DNA from 2 places in the Janthinobacterium sp. BJB446 genome. Region 1 is predicted to be linked to the other one. Evidence: predicted binding sites of a transcription regulator. Region 1 holds the regulator's gene; the other holds the start of a gene.
The links. The regulator sigma-54, encoded in region 1, starts transcription at its own class of promoters, with help from an activator protein. The targets are predictions, from matches to a motif close to TGGCANGNAANCTGCTTT.
Positions count from the first base shown of each region.

Region 2: prpB (methylisocitrate lyase) is a predicted target of sigma-54. The motif match lies at 3,773-3,790, and genes of this name have one in related genera.

Region 1 covers NZ_PDZK01000007.1:53,488-61,083, forward strand. Annotated here, with positions in the region: gene hprK (HPr(Ser) kinase/phosphatase) at 1-51, shown strand, start outside; gene rapZ (RNase adapter RapZ) at 373-1,236, shown strand; gene CSQ92_RS26580 (enoyl-CoA hydratase/isomerase family protein) at 1,237-2,322, opposite strand; gene hpf (ribosome hibernation-promoting factor, HPF/YfiA family) at 2,457-2,819, opposite strand; gene CSQ92_RS26590 (RNA polymerase factor sigma-54) at 2,889-4,367, opposite strand; gene lptB (LPS export ABC transporter ATP-binding protein) at 4,372-5,127, opposite strand; gene lptA (lipopolysaccharide transport periplasmic protein LptA) at 5,127-5,708, opposite strand; gene lptC (LPS export ABC transporter periplasmic protein LptC) at 5,734-6,345, opposite strand; gene CSQ92_RS26610 (KdsC family phosphatase) at 6,388-6,921, opposite strand; gene CSQ92_RS26615 (KpsF/GutQ family sugar-phosphate isomerase) at 6,921-7,596, opposite strand, start outside.
Region 2 covers NZ_PDZK01000001.1:2,333,984-2,341,579, reverse strand. Annotated here, with positions in the region: gene CSQ92_RS10300 (MFS transporter) at 1-571, opposite strand, end outside; gene cysE (serine O-acetyltransferase) at 693-1,550, opposite strand; gene CSQ92_RS10290 (MBL fold metallo-hydrolase) at 1,840-2,697, opposite strand; gene CSQ92_RS10285 (hypothetical protein) at 2,886-3,122, shown strand; gene CSQ92_RS10280 (hypothetical protein) at 3,235-3,483, shown strand; gene prpB (methylisocitrate lyase) at 3,853-4,740, shown strand; gene prpC (bifunctional 2-methylcitrate synthase/citrate synthase) at 4,810-5,964, shown strand; gene acnD (Fe/S-dependent 2-methylisocitrate dehydratase AcnD) at 5,976-7,596, shown strand, end outside.

The sequences.
Region 1 (7,596 bases):
ACCTTGCAGGAGTTCATGGAGCGGCAACGACTCGCCATGAGTGGCGATTAATGTTGCCAAGGAGTTCGCCCTTGCAAGGGCGAACCGTTACGCAGGCACGCAGCTGTGCTGCGTGAATTCCCTGCTGCACCAACGACTCGCCATGAGTGGCGATTAGCAAGTAGGTCGGATTAGCGCGGCAACGCCGTGCGTAATCCGACGACATTGTTGGCCCATGCCGCGGTGTCGGCTTACGCGCGACGCGCTAAGCCGACCTACGGTCGTGACGAGAGCGCCCTGCCAATCCCGGCAATATCACATTCCAAATTGCAATAATTTGTAAAGATAATTGCCTTGGAAGCAGAGCGCCGATCTTTATTGTATGATCGGCGTATGCATATCGTCCTTATCACCGGAATATCCGGCTCCGGTAAATCCGTTGCGCTCAATGTGCTGGAAGATACCGGCTACTATTGTGTCGACAACCTGCCGCCGGCCTTGCTGCCCAGCCTGGTGCAGACCCTGCTCGACGAAGGTACACCGCAACTGGCCGTCGCCGTCGATGCGCGCAGCGCCGAGTCGCTGACCAGCCTGCCGCACAATGTGGCCCTGCTGCGCGACCAGGGGCATGACGTCAAGGTCATGTTCTTGACGGCCACCACGCATTCGCTGGTGGCGCGCTTCTCGGAAACGCGGCGCAGCCATCCGCTGTCGCACGAATTGCGTCCGAACCAGAATCCGGCCAGTCGCCGCACGCTGATCGAGTGCATCTCGGAAGAACGCGAACGCCTGTCAGCCATCGAACAGCTGGGCCATGTGATCGACACGTCGGAACTGAGCGCCAACAAGCTGCGCGCCTGGATCAAGGATATCGTCGCCTCCGAACGCGCGCCGCTGACCCTGTTCTTCGAATCGTTCGCCTTCAAGCTGGGCGTGCCGCTGGACGCCGATTTCGTCTTCGACGTGCGGGCCTTGCCGAATCCCTATTACGACCTGGCGCTGCGCCCGCTCGACGGCCGCGATGCGCCCGTGATCGCCTTCCTCGACGCGCAGCCGAGCGCGCTGGAACTGCTGGCCGACATCCGCGCCTTCATCGAGAAATGGTTGCCGTCATTCAAGTCCGACAACCGCAGCTACCTGACGGTGGCCCTGGGCTGCACGGGCGGCCAGCACCGCTCCGTGTACATGGCGGAGCGGCTGGCGCAGTATTTCGGCCCGAATGAACGCGTCGTCCTGCGCCACCGCGAACGCAGCTAATTAGTCGAGGTGGCGCAGCGGATGCGCCGCGGCTGGCCAGACGGGGGCAAAGAAGCGCGCCACCATGGCCGCATCGACGTCGTCCAGGTTGGCAGGGTTCCAGCGCGGTGCATTGTCCTTGTCGACCACCAGCGCGCGCACGCCCTCGAGCACTTCGCCATGTTCAAAATTGTGGCGCACCACCGTGCGCTCCATGCGCAGGCAATCGGCCACGCCCAGGTGGGCGCCCCGCTGCAGCAATTCCAGGGTCACCGACATCATCAAGGGCGAACGCTGGCGCATGGCCGCCAGCGCCTTGGCCGCGAACGCGCTGTCATCCTGCGCCAGCGAGGCCATGATGGCGGCCACGGAAGGGGCGCCGAAATGGCGGTCCAGCGCCGCGCGCGCCGTGGCCAGGGGAGACACCCCCGCCTCGGCCTGGAAAGGCGCCGCCAGCGCCTTGATGGCCACCGGCAAGGCCTCGCCCCGCGTCGATTCGAACAGGTCCAGCAGCGCCCCCATCTGCGCCTCAGGCACGTAGACATCGGCCAGCCCCGTGTACAGGGCATCGGCCGCGTTGATCGTCAAGCCCGTCAAGCCCAGGTACAGGCCCAGCTGGCCGGCCAGGCGGGATAGAAAATAACTGCCGCCCACGTCCGGAAACAAGCCGATATTGACTTCCGGCATGGCCATGCGCGTGCGGCCCGTCACGATGCGCAGGCGGTTGCCCGGCCCGGCTTGCGCCACGCCCATGCCGCCGCCCATCACCACGCCATCCATCACGGCAATATACGGTTTTGGGTAGAAATGAATTAAATGATTTAAAGCATATTCTTCCGTAAAGAAATCCTCCAGCAAGGCACTGCCGCCTTGCGGCGTGGCCAGGCCCGCATCGTAAAAGAAACGGATGTCGCCGCCGGCGCACAGGGCCTTTTCACTGCTGGAGCGGATCACCACGGCGTCCACCTGCGGATCGTCGCGCCAGGCCAGCAGGGCCGCACTCAGGGCGCGCACCATCTCCAGCGACAGGGAATTCAAGGCTTTCGGACGGTCGAGCACGATATGGCCCGTGCGGTTGCGGATGGAAGTCTGGACGAAGTCGCTCATGGCAGGCAGGAAGAAGTGAAAGTGCAAACATTTTAGCCCCTGCGCGGCGAACATTGCGCTCAAAAGGTCCAGGCGCAAAAAAGGGCGCAAGATGTGCGCCCTTAGTTGATCACAACTGCTGGAAGCGGGTGGCCTTAGACGGCGACGACGGCTTCTTCCTCGGAGTTGTCTGGCAGATGCTTGATCGCCTCTTTACCGTGCCCTTGCACTTTGGTTTTGTATTTCATCACTTGCCTATCGAGCTTGTCGATCAGGGTATCGATCGCGGCGTACAGGTCGTGCGCCAAGCTTTCCACATAGACAGTCTTGCCGCTCAAACGCAGGTTGACTTCAGCCTTTTGACGTTTTTCTTTCTCTTTGAGGTTATCCACGGTCAGAATCACGGCGATATCGATGACTTGATCGAAATGACGTTTCACGCGCTCCAGCTTCGTTTGTACGTATTCACGGATGGCTGGTGTCACTTCGAGATGATGTCCGCTGATGGTGAGATTCATACACACTCCTAAAGATGATCGGGTTCGTGCGGTCCATCCTATCCGGCCCGCAGAGGAACCGAAAAAAACTTACAAACACTTACGCAGGCTCACTGGCGGAATTTTCAACGCTTCCCGGTATTTGGCAACAGTACGTCGCGCAATCACCATGCCTTGTTCCCCCAGCATGTCCGCAATCTTACTGTCGGATAAAGGATTTTTAGGGTCTTCTGCTCCTGTCAGTTGCACGATCAATGCCCGTATCGCCGTCGATGACGCTTCGCCCCCCGCTTCGGTGGCGACGTGGCTACCAAAGAAATATTTCAACTCGAACATGCCGTGCGGGGTCAGCATGTACTTTTGAGTTGTTACCCGCGAGATAGTACTCTCGTGTAAACCCAGTGTATCAGCTATTTCACGGAGCACAAGGGGACGCATGGCAACGGCCCCATGCGAGAAAAAGTTCTTTTGTCTTTCTACTATCGCCTGCGCCACGCGCAGGATCGTGTCGAAGCGCTGGCGCATATTCTTGATCAGCCACTTGGCTTCCTGCAACTGTGCGCCCATGGCGCCCTCGCCCTTGCCCTGCTTGAGCAAGTTGGCGTACATGGCATTGACGCGCAGGCGCGGCATGACATCGTTGTTCAAGGTCACTTGCCAGCCATTGCGCGCGCGCTTGACGACGACGTCGGGCACCACGTAATCGGAGACGTCCGAGGCGAACACGGCGCCCGGATGCGGATTGCACTGGCGAATCACCGTCTGCGCTTCGCGCAAGTCTTCATCGTCGCAATCGAGGGCTTTTTTCAGCTTGTTGAAATCGCGCTGGGCAAACCAGGCCAGGTGCTTTTCCACGATGACGAGGGCCATGCGGCGCGTCACCATGGCGATGTGCGGCAAGCGCTTGATTTGCAGCGCCAGGCATTCGGACGCATTGCGCGCGCCCACGCCGGGCGGATCGAAACTTTGCAAGAGAGACAAGGCCGTGCGCATCTCGTCGGCATCGATTTCCAGCTCTTCCGGCAGGCGCGCCAGGATGTCGTCGAGCGACTCTTCCAGGTAGCCATTGTCGTCGAGCGCATCGATAATCAACTCGACCAGCGCGCGGTCGCGCAATTCGAGCACCGTCACGCGCATCTGCTCCATCAGGTGTTCGCGCAGGGTGCAGTGATGGGCTTCGAGTTGCGGGCGCGAATCTTCGTCGTCGGGCGCCTTGCCGCGGCTCGCCTCGCTCCAGTCGCTGTCGCCGCCATCCGCGGCGGCCGGACCCTCGCCGGCATCGCCATCAAAGGTTTCCGCTTCGGCCGGCGCTGCGGGCGCTTCCTGGCCCGGCGGCTGGGACGGTGCTTCGGCCGGCGCTGCCGTGGAACTCAAGGCGCCATCGGACAGCAGGCGCAGCGAACGGTCGAGCGGATCATCGAGGCGTTCGAGCAAGGGATTGTCCGTCAGCAGTTGCTCTAGTTCCTGGTGCAATTCCAGGGTAGACAATTGCAACAGGCGTATCGATTGCTGCAACTGCGGCGTCAGTGCCAGGTGCTGCGAAGTGCGCAGCTGCAATGATTGTTTCATTGGCTTACATGCGGAAGTGTTCGCCCAGATAGACCCGGCGTACCGACTCGTTCGCGATGATGTCGTCGGGGCGTCCCGACGCCAGTACCGAGCCCTGGTTGATGATGTAGGCACGGTCGCAGATACCCAGCGTCTCGCGCACATTATGATCGGTGATCAGCACGCCGATATTGCGCTCCTTCAAGAAGCGTACGATGCGCTGGATCTCGATCACGGCGATCGGATCGACACCGGCAAACGGTTCGTCGAGCAGCACGAACCGGGGATCGGTGGCCAGCGCGCGGGCGATTTCCACGCGGCGGCGCTCACCGCCCGACAGGGACAGGGCCTGGTTCTCGCGCAGCTTTTCAATCTGCAAGTCGGCCAGCAATTTATCCAGGCGCACCTCGATCTCGGCCTTCGTCAGCGGACGGCCTTCGACGGTCTGGATTTCCAGCACGGCGCGGATATTGTCTTCCACCGTCAGCTTGCGGAAGACGGACGCTTCCTGCGGCAGGTAGGACAGGCCCATCTGCGCGCGGCGGTGGATCGGCAGGCTGGAGATGTCCACGCCGCTGATATCGATGCTGCCGCCATCGGACGGCACCAGGCCGACGATCATGTAGAACGAGGTGGTCTTGCCGGCGCCGTTCGGGCCCAGCAGCCCCACCACTTCGCCGCATTCGACTTGCAGCGAGACATCATGCACGACTTGCCGCTTGCCATAGGTTTTTTGCAGCCCGCGAACGATCAGGGTGCTGCCGCAACGAGTATTGTCCATTATTTCTTTCCTGGCGCAGGCGTGGCCGGCGCTTTCTCCGCCGCCGGTGCCTTGGTTTTCGGCTGGATCACCATGCGCACGCTGCCGCCATCCGGGGTGCTGGTGCCGCTGTTGGAATTTTCCATCGTAAACACTTCCTTGCGGCTGTCATACGAGATGAAGGCGCCATTGGCCACGTCGGTCACTTTCGTGCCTTCCAGGCGCGTCAGCTTGGCCCTGGAAAACAGTTTCACCACTTCCGTCTTGTTGTCGTATTCCACGCGCTCCGCTTCGCCTTCCACCCACAGGTCGCCCGCGCCATCGCGCTTCTGGCGGAAGGTGGCGAGCTTGCCGGGATCGGCCCAGAAGGTAATGAACTGGTAGCCTTGCGGATCTTCCGTGATCACGGCGCGCCCCGCCTTCATGGTCAGGGTCCCCTTGACCAGCACGACGTCGCCCGTCAGGGTGCGCACCTGCTTGATGTCATCGACGTGGCCGCTACGTGCCGTGATGACGGCTTCCTTCTCGGAATCGGCCTTCTCGGCATGCGCCACGCCCATGATGGCCAGGGAAAATACGGTCAACAGCAAGATGTTCTTCATAGTATGGTTTCCTTGTTTCATTCTGTCATTTTGCCGCCGCGGCCGGGCGCGGTTTCGGCGGGAGGACCATGCGCAGCGCATTCTGCACTTCCACCACGCCGGTGGCGTTATTGGCTTTCATGCCGATGCCATTGAGACGCGAGGTGCCTGTCAGGATATCGACAGGCACGTCCGTTTCCATTCTTTCCTCATCCGGGAACACCGTCAACGCTTCCGTCTTGACTGTCAGGTTCTGCGCCTTCGGACTGGCCACGCGGTCGATCACGACATTGCGGTGCAGTTGCAGCCGGGTATTGTCCTGGTCGATATGCGCCAGTTCCGCATTCATGTTCATCGGTGGCATGCCTGGCGTGAGCTTGCGCACGAAGGGCCGGTCGATATCGGACGAATCGTCCAGCGGATAATGCGTGAGCTTGGTGCCCGACACGATATAGCTGGGCTTGCCCGTCAAGTCCATGCGCACCAGGCTGAAATTGGTGATGAAATAGTCGGGCTCATCCAGATGCTTGCTGGCAGTGATGTCCTGGCTATTCTTGTTCATCACCTCGAGCAGCCAAAAGCTGCCCAGCGCGACAACAACCGCGCCCAGCACGGTAAAAATCATGCGCCAGCGATGGGCGCCTCCTGGCTTACGCATAGGGCTTCACTCTTTCAAATGTCACTGACGAGGCGGCGCGCCTCACTCCAGGAACGGCGCCATGACGCGCGCATAATTGTCCTGGGCACGCAGCAGGAATTCGCAGATCTCGCGCACCGCGCCGCGACCGCCGCCGGCCTGCGTCACATGGTGGGCCAGGCCCTGCACTTCCGGGCGCCCGCCCGGCACGCTGACGGCAAAGCCGACGCGTTTCAGGATGGGCGCATCGATGACGTCGTCGCCGATATAGCCGCATTGCTCTTCCGTCAAGCCCGTCAGCGCCAGCAGTTCGCGAAACGGCGTCAGCTTGTCGTGGCCGCCCTGGTGCACGTGGGTAATGCCCAGGTCTTGCGCGCGGCGCGCCGTGATGGCCGAGCGGCGCGCGCTGATGATGGCCGTCTGCACGCCCGATTCCTGCAGCAGCTTGATGCCCAGGCCATCATACACATTAAACGTTTTCATCATCTCGCCGTCCGGGCCGAAATGCAGGCTGCCGTCGGTGAGCACGCCATCGACGTCAAAGATCATCAGTTTGACCTTGGCCGCGCGTGCCAGGTTGTCCGCGACGCTATCCATCAGATCACCTTCGCTTGCGTCAGATCATGGATATGCAGCGCGCCCACCAGTTTGCCGTCGGCATCGACGACCAGCATCTGGTTGATGCGGAACTGCTCCATCACGGCCACGGCGTCCACGGCCAGGCGTTCGGGCGCGATGCTGCGCGGCTGCGCATGCATGACGTCGCGGATCGCCACTTGCGTGAAATCCTGCACGCGCTCGAACATGCGGCGCAAGTCGCCATCCGTAAACACGCCCACGGGGCGGTTGTCCGCGTCGACGACGGCCGTCATGCCCATGCCTTTCTTCGTCATTTCTTCCAGCGCCTGCAGCAAGGAAGCCTGGACGGGCACTTTCGGCACGCGTTCGCCGCTGCGCATGACGTCATGCACGTGCGTGAGCAGGCGACGGCCCAGGGCGCCGCCCGGGTGCGAGCGGGCGAAATCTTCTTCCTTGAAGCCGCGCAAGTCGAGCAAGGCCACGGCGAGCGCGTCGCCCAGGGCCAGGGTGACGGTGGTGCTGGCCGTCGGCGCCAGGTTCAGCGGACAAGCTTCTTTCTCAACAGAAATATCCAGGTGCACGTCGGCCAGCTGGGCCAGGCTCGAATTCGGCTTGCCCGTCATGGAAATCAGCACGCCACCCATGCGCTTGACGACGGGCATGATGGCCATCAGTTCCGACGATTCGCCGGAG
Region 2 (7,596 bases), on a different contig from region 1:
GTGGCACGTTGACGAGGAAAATGGCTTGCCAGCCGAACTGCGCGATCAGCAGGCCGCCCAGTGCGGGACCGAGCGTGGTGCCGACGGCCGACATGGTGCCGAGCAGGCCCATGGCGCTGCCCGTCTGCGCCTTGGGCACGGTGCTGCCGACAAAGGCCATGGTCAGGGCCATCATGACGGAAGCGCCTAGGCCCTGCAGGGCGCGCGCGGCGACCAGCAGCCACAGGGTGGGCGCCAGGGCGCACAGGATGGAGGCGACGGCAAACAGCGCGATGCCTGCCAGCAGCAGGCGGCGCCGGCCGATCATGTCGCCGAGGCGGCCCACGCTGACGATCAGCGCGGTGATGGCCAGCAGGTAGGCCAGCACGATCCATTGCACATCCTGGAACGGCGCATGCAGGGCCTTGGCCATGTCGGGCAGGCCCACGTTGGCGATGCTGGTGCCCAGCGCGGGCAGCAGCATCGACAGGGACAGGCTGGCAAGCGCGCCGCGCACGGGCATCGTGGCGGTACCGGCCGGGGCGGCCTGCTGGCTGGGTGAGGGTGGTACGGGTTTTGACGGCGAATTCATAAGGTGGTTGATCCATCCATTAACGGTCATTACATGGTACTGAGGGATTTGGTATGGCGGAAGACGCACAATTTGCACTTTGTTATTGCGTTTGACGCCATGTCTGGTGCGCCGGGCAGCGCTACAGCATCTGGTCCATCTCGAAGGCCGGCAGGCTGTCGGCCTGGTGGTAGCGGACGATGCGCCCGGGAATGCCGGCCACGGTGCAATGCGCGGGCACGTCGCGCAGGACCACGCTGCCGGCGGCCACCTTGCTCATGGCGCCGATCTCGATGTTGCCGAGGATTTTGGCGCCCGCACCCAGCATCACGCCCGAACGGATCTTCGGATGGCGGTCGCCATGCTCCTTGCCGGTGCCGCCGAGGGTGACGTTCTGCAGGATGGAGACGTTGTCGTCAACCACGGCCGTTTCGCCGATGACGATGCCGCTGCCGTGATCGAGCATGATGCCCGCGCCGATGCGCGCGGCCGGATGGATGTCGATGCCGAAGACGCTGGCCGCGTGGCTGGACAGAGCAAAGGCGGCCTCGCTGCGGCCCGCCGTCCACAGATGGTGCGCCATGCGGTAGGTCTGCAGCGCATGAAAGCCCTTCAGGTTCAGCAGCGCGTGCAGGCCGTCGGGACAGGCCGGATCGCGCTGCGCGATGGCCGCCAGGTCGGCCGTGATGCTGGCCAGGATGCGCGGCTGCGTGCTTAAAATGTCCTCGAACAGGGGGCGCAGCACGGCCGGGCGCATGTCGCGCGCGCCCAGGCGGTGCGCCAGGACGGCGGCGAGCAGTCCGGCGGGGCTGTCGTGCGGCAGAATCAGCTCGTCGAGCATGGGCCGCAGCAAGGGCTCGCGCGCGGCGAGCCGCAGCGCCAGTTCGCGTACCTGCTCCCAGGCGCAGTCCACGCTGGCGGGCTGGCAGGCTGCGGCGGCGTCGATGCGGCGCAGGGGCGGCGCGGGCGGCAGGGGGCTGGCGTATGTCAAGTAAGTCATCGTGGCGCCTGTCCAGGCAAAGGAAGGAAAAGTGGAGCGCCTGGCAACAACGCCGGCGCCGGCTGGCAAGTGCCCAGGGCCCCGGAAGGCCGGGCTGCGCGGATTGCGGGTACACGATAAGCCGCCGCAGGGGGCGAAGCAAATCGTAAATACTGAGCGCGCGGCTCACGATTCCTGATGCTTGGGGAGGGTGTGGCAGGGGCGCATGCCGCGCCGGCGCTCGGGCAGGCGGCGCCATGGGGCGGTGCGATGTGGCGGGAAGGAGGGGGCGCAGCGTGGCCCCGCGAAATTACAGCGCGTTGAGCGGAATCTTCAGGTAGCGCACGCCGTTGTCTTCCGGCTCGGGCAGCTTGCCCGCATTGATGTTGACCTGGATGGCGGGCAGGATCAGTGTCGGCATGTCGAGGGTGGCGTCGCGGCTGGTGCGCATGGCCACGAACTGCTCTTCCGTGATGCCGTCGCGCAAGTGGATGTTGCCGGCGCGCTGCTCGGCCACCGTCACTTCCCAGCGCGCCTCGCGGCCGTTGGGCGGGTAGTCGTGGCACATGAACAGCCGCGTCTGCGGCGGCAGCGCCAGCAATCGCTGCGCGGAGCGGTACAGCAGGGCAGCGGAACCGCCGGGAAAGTCGCAGCGGGCCGAGCCCACGTCCGGCATGAACAGGGTGTCGCCGACAAACACGGCGTCGCCGATCTGGTACGCCAGGTCGGCCGGCGTATGGCCGGGCACATGCAGGGCGCGTACTTCCAGCTTGCCGATATGAAACACCTGGTCTGGCGCGAACAGCTGGTCGAACTGCGAGCCGTCGGCCCTGGCGTCATCCTGGTGGTAGACGGCCGCGAACGCCTGCTGCACCGTCTGGATGGCGGCGCCGATGGCCACGTCGCCGCCCAGCTGCTGCTGCAGGTAGGGCGCGGCGGAAAGATGATCGGCGTGCGCGTGGGTTTCCAGCAGCCAGCGGCATTGCAAGCCGTGTTCGCGCACGAAGGCGATCACCTTGTCGGCCGAGGAGGTGGACGTGCGCCCCGCCTTGGGGTCGTAGTCGAGCACGGAATCGATGATGGCGCAGTCCCGGCCATCGGCCTCGTACACAACATAGGTGACGGTGGCGGTGGCGGGGTCGAAGAAAGCTTGGATTTGTGGAGTCATCACGGCGGCAAGGGGCGGGCAAGGGAGGGACAGGGAATGGCATTATATCGCCAGAGTTTGCCCAAAAAATGTTGAAAATTGACATTTAACATGCGAAAAACAGATAAGCGGGCGCGCATGCGCCTGGCACAGTCGTGCGCACCCTGGCGCTTGCAGCATGGTAACCTCATTCTTACAAGGAGGAATTCATGAACGATATCACTGCACGCAGCGAACAATACCGCGGTTTTACGATTTCGGTGACCCCGCAAAAGGATAACGACGATTTATGGGATTTCACCTACCGCCTGCAGCGCGAAGGCGAACCCGAGGCACAGGCGATCACGCGCAGCCGCACCCTGGGCGGCTACGCGGCCCCGGAGACGGCTTGCACGGCTGGCCTGGAAGTGGCCAGGACGGAAGTGGATAATCTGCTGCGCCCTTGAGCCGGCGTAAATCGTTTAGCCCGATTGCCCGCTGGCGCGTGAAACACATCGCTGCCAGTCGCGCTTCATGCTACGATTTCCACTATTGAGTCAGTCACGAAGGAGGCACCCCATGGATAGCAGTTCTAAAATTCACTATAAAGGCTGGGAAATCGTTCCCCTGGCCGTGCCCACCACCGACGGCAAATGGTCGGCCAGTTGCGATATCGAGCGCGCCACCGCGGAAGGCCTGGAAGTGTTCGAAGGCTCGACCATGCAATTCGTGCGCGACGACGAGGAGGGCGCCATTGCCGCCGCCTGCGAAGAAGCCGTGCGCCAGATCGACAACATCATCGCCAACCCGCTGGTGCGGCTGGCCTAGTTTGCCTTCGCACTATCTGTCGCAGTCCCTGTATTACTCAGCCGGCGCCCGCCGGCTGTTTTTATTGCGCGTCTTGCCAGCCTTGGCCTTCATCCCCGCTGTTCTCCTGTTTGTTGCATGTTTCATGCTATGTTTCAAAGTGGATTAAATGAAACATAATTGAAACATCCTTGACGCCAAACGTGACATCGCTGCTCCGCTGCGTGACAGCGCACGATGCCCGGCACATGGCCGTCTTGCCCACATTTTCACTCTGCGGCAGATGGTGTCGCCCCTGGCCGGCGGGTCCTGGCACGGCATTTGCAATACTGATGCTCATAGCCACTCCGTGAAACATTCGGGAACATCCGAAACCCATAAGGTGAACACATGACTCAATACTCCGCAGGTGCCGCATTCCGCAAGGCCGTCCAGGAAGAATCCCCGTTGCAAGTCGTCGGCGCCATCAACGCCAACCACGCCTTGCTGGCCAAGCGCGCCGGTTACAAGGCCATCTATCTGTCCGGCGGCGGTGTCGCGGCCGGCTCGCTGGGCTTGCCCGACCTGGGCATTTCCAGCCTGGATGACGTGCTGACCGATATCCGCCGCATCACCGACGTGTGCGACCTGCCGCTGCTGGTTGACGCCGACACGGGTTTCGGTTCGTCCGCCTTCAACGTGGCGCGCACCGTGAAATCGATGATCAAGTTTGGCGCGGCGGGCCTGCATATCGAAGACCAGGTGGGCGCCAAGCGCTGCGGCCACCGTCCGGGCAAGGAAATCGTCAGCAAGGAAGAAATGGTCGACCGCATCAAGGCGGCCGTCGATGCGCGCACGGACCCGAATTTCGTCATCATGGCGCGCACCGATGCGCTGGCCGTCGATGGCCTGGAAGCGGCGCTCGAGCGCGCTGTCGCCTGCGTCGAAGCGGGCGCCGACATGATCTTCCCGGAAGCCATCACGGACCTGGACATGTACGCCACGTTCGCCAAGGCCGTCAACGTGCCGATCCTGGCCAACATCACGGAATTCGGATCCACGCCGCTGTTCACGCTGGACGAATTGCGCAGCGCCCACGTGGGCCTGGCCTTGTATCCGCTGTCGGCCTTCCGCGCCATGAACAAGGCGGCGGAAAACGTCTACCAGGCGCTGCGCCGCGATGGCACGCAAAAGAACGTCGTCGACACCATGCAGACGCGCATGGAGCTGTATGAATCGATCAATTACCATGATTTCGAGCAAAAGCTCGACGCGCTGTTCGCCGCGCAAAAGAAATAAACAGAAGCAGGGGCCGCATGCCGGCCCCGCAGTGACGCAACCGAGACTAGTCAATTTTTGGAGAAATCAATGAACGCACCGCAAGCCGCCACTTTCAAGCCTAAAAAATCCGTCGCCCTGTCCGGCGTCACCGCCGGCAACACGGCGCTGTGCTCGGTCGGCAAGACCGGCAACGATTTGCACTACCGCGGCTATGACATCCTGGACGTGGCCGACAGCTGCGAGTTCGAGGAAATCGCCTACCTGCTGGTGCACGGCAAGCTGCCCACCAGCGCCGAACTGAAAGGCTACAAGGCCAAACTGAAATCCTTGCGCGGCCTGCCGTCCGCCGTCAAAGCCGCGCTGGAAGCCTTGCCCGCCGCCGCGCACCCGATGGACGTGATGCGCACGGGCGTGTCCGTGCTGGGCTGCACCTTGCCGGAAAAAGACGACCATAACGCGCCAGGCGCGCGCGACATCGCCGACCGCCTGATGGCGTCGTTCGGCTCCATGCTGCTGTACTGGTACCACTATAGCCATAACGGCAAGCGCATCGAAGTGGAAACGGACGACGACTCGATCGGCGGCCACTTCCTGCACCTGCTGCATGGCGAAAAACCGTCGGCGTCGTGGGAAAAAGCCATGCATACGTCGCTGATCCTGTACGCGGAACACGAATTCAACGCTTCGACCTTTACCAGCCGCGTGATCGCCGGCACGGGTTCGGACATCCACTCGGCCATCACGGGCGCCATCGGCGCGCTGCGCGGCCCGAAACACGGCGGCGCGAACGAAGTGGCGCTGGAGATCCAGAAACGCTACGACAACGCCGACGAAGCGGAAGCGGATATCCGCGAGCGCGTGGCCAACAAGGAAGTGGTGATCGGCTTCGGCCACCCCGTCTACACGATCTCCGACCCGCGCAACGTCGTCATCAAGGAAGTGGCGCGCAATCTGTCGCTGGAAGCCGGTTCCACGAAAATGTTCGACATCGCCGAGCGCCTGGAATCGGTCATGTGGGAAATCAAGAACATGTTCCCTAACCTGGACTGGTTCTCGGCCGTGTCGTACCACATGATGGGCGTGCCGACGGCGATGTTTACGCCGCTGTTCGTCATCTCGCGCACCTCGGGCTGGGCCGCGCACATCATCGAGCAGCGCATCGACAACAAGATCATCCGCCCGAGCGCCAACTACGTGGGCCCGGAAGACCTGGAATTCGTGCCGATCAAGGACCGCAAATAATGAGCATCAAGATGAATACCTTGCACCGCAAATCCTTGCCGGGCACCCAGCTAGACTACTTCGATACGCGCGCCGCCGTCGATGCGATCCAGCCAGGCGCCTACGCCACCTTGCCCTATACCTCGCGCGTACTGGCCGAAAACCTCGTGCGCCGCTGCGACCCGGCCACCCTGGACGCTTCGCTGAGCCAGTTCATCGAACGCCGCCGCGACCTCGATTTCCCCTGGTTCCCCGCGCGCGTCGTCTGCCATGACATCCTGGGCCAGACGGCCCTGGTCGACCTGGCCGGCTTGCGCGACGCCATCGCGGCCCAGGGCGGCGACCCGGCCCTCGTCAATCCGGTGGTCCCCACGCAGCTGGTGGTCGACCATTCGCTGGCCGTCGAATGCGGCGGTTTCGACCCGGACGCCTTCGCCAAGAACCGCGCCATCGAAGACCGCCGCAACGAAGACCGTTTCGACTTCATCGACTGGACGAAAAAAGCGTTCAAGAACGTCGACGTGATCCCTCCGGGCAACGGCATCCTGCACCAGATTAACCTCGAGCGCATGTCGCCCGTGATCCAGGTGCAGGACGGCGTGGCCTATCCCGACACCCTGGTGGGCACGGATTCGCACACGCCCATGGTCGATGCGCTGGGCGTGATCGCCATCGGCGTGGGCGGCCTGGAAGCGGAAAGCGTGATGCTGGGCCGCGCCTCGTGGATGCGCCTGCCCGACATTATCGGCGTCAAGCTGACGGGCAAGCCGCAGCCGGGCATCACGGCCACGGACACGGTGCTGGCGCTGACGGAATTTCTGCGCAAGCAGAAGGTCGTCTCGTCCTACCTGGAATTCTTTGGCGAAGGCGCTTCGCACCTGACCCTGGGCGACCGCGCCACGATTTCCAACATGGCGCCGGAATTCGGCGCCACGGCCGCCATGTTCTACATCGACGCGCAAACCATCAAATATCTGAAACTGACGGGCCGCGACGACGAACTGGTGAAGCTGGTGGAGCTGTATGCCAAAGAGACGGGCCTGTGGGCCGACAGCCTGGCCGACGCGCAGTACGAGCGCGTGTTGAGCTTCGACCTGTCGTCCGTCGTGCGCAATATCGCCGGCCCATCGAACCCGCACAACCGCGTGCCGACGTCGGAACTGGCCGCGCGCGGGATTTCCGGCGTGGTGGAAGACGAACCGGGCAAGATGCCGGACGGCGCCGTCATCATCGCGGCCATCACCAGCTGCACCAATACGAACAATCCGCGCAACATGATCGCGGCCGGTCTGATCGCGCGCAATGCGAACCGCCTCGGCTTGACGCGCAAGCCGTGGGTGAAATCGTCGCTGGCGCCCGGCTCGAAAACCGTGGAACTGTACCTGCAGGAAGCGGGCCTGATGCCGGAACTCGAAACACTGGGCTTCGGCGTGGTGGCTTTCGCCTGCACCTCGTGCAACGGCATGTCGGGCGCGCTCGACCCCGTGATCCAGGATGAAGTGGTGTCGCGCGACCTGTACGCCACGGCCGTCTTGTCGGGCAACCGCAACTTCGACGGCCGCATCCACCCATATGCGAAGCAGGCTTTCCTCGCTTCGCCGCCGCTGGTGGTGGCCTACGCAATCGCCGGCACCATCCGCTTCGATATCGAAA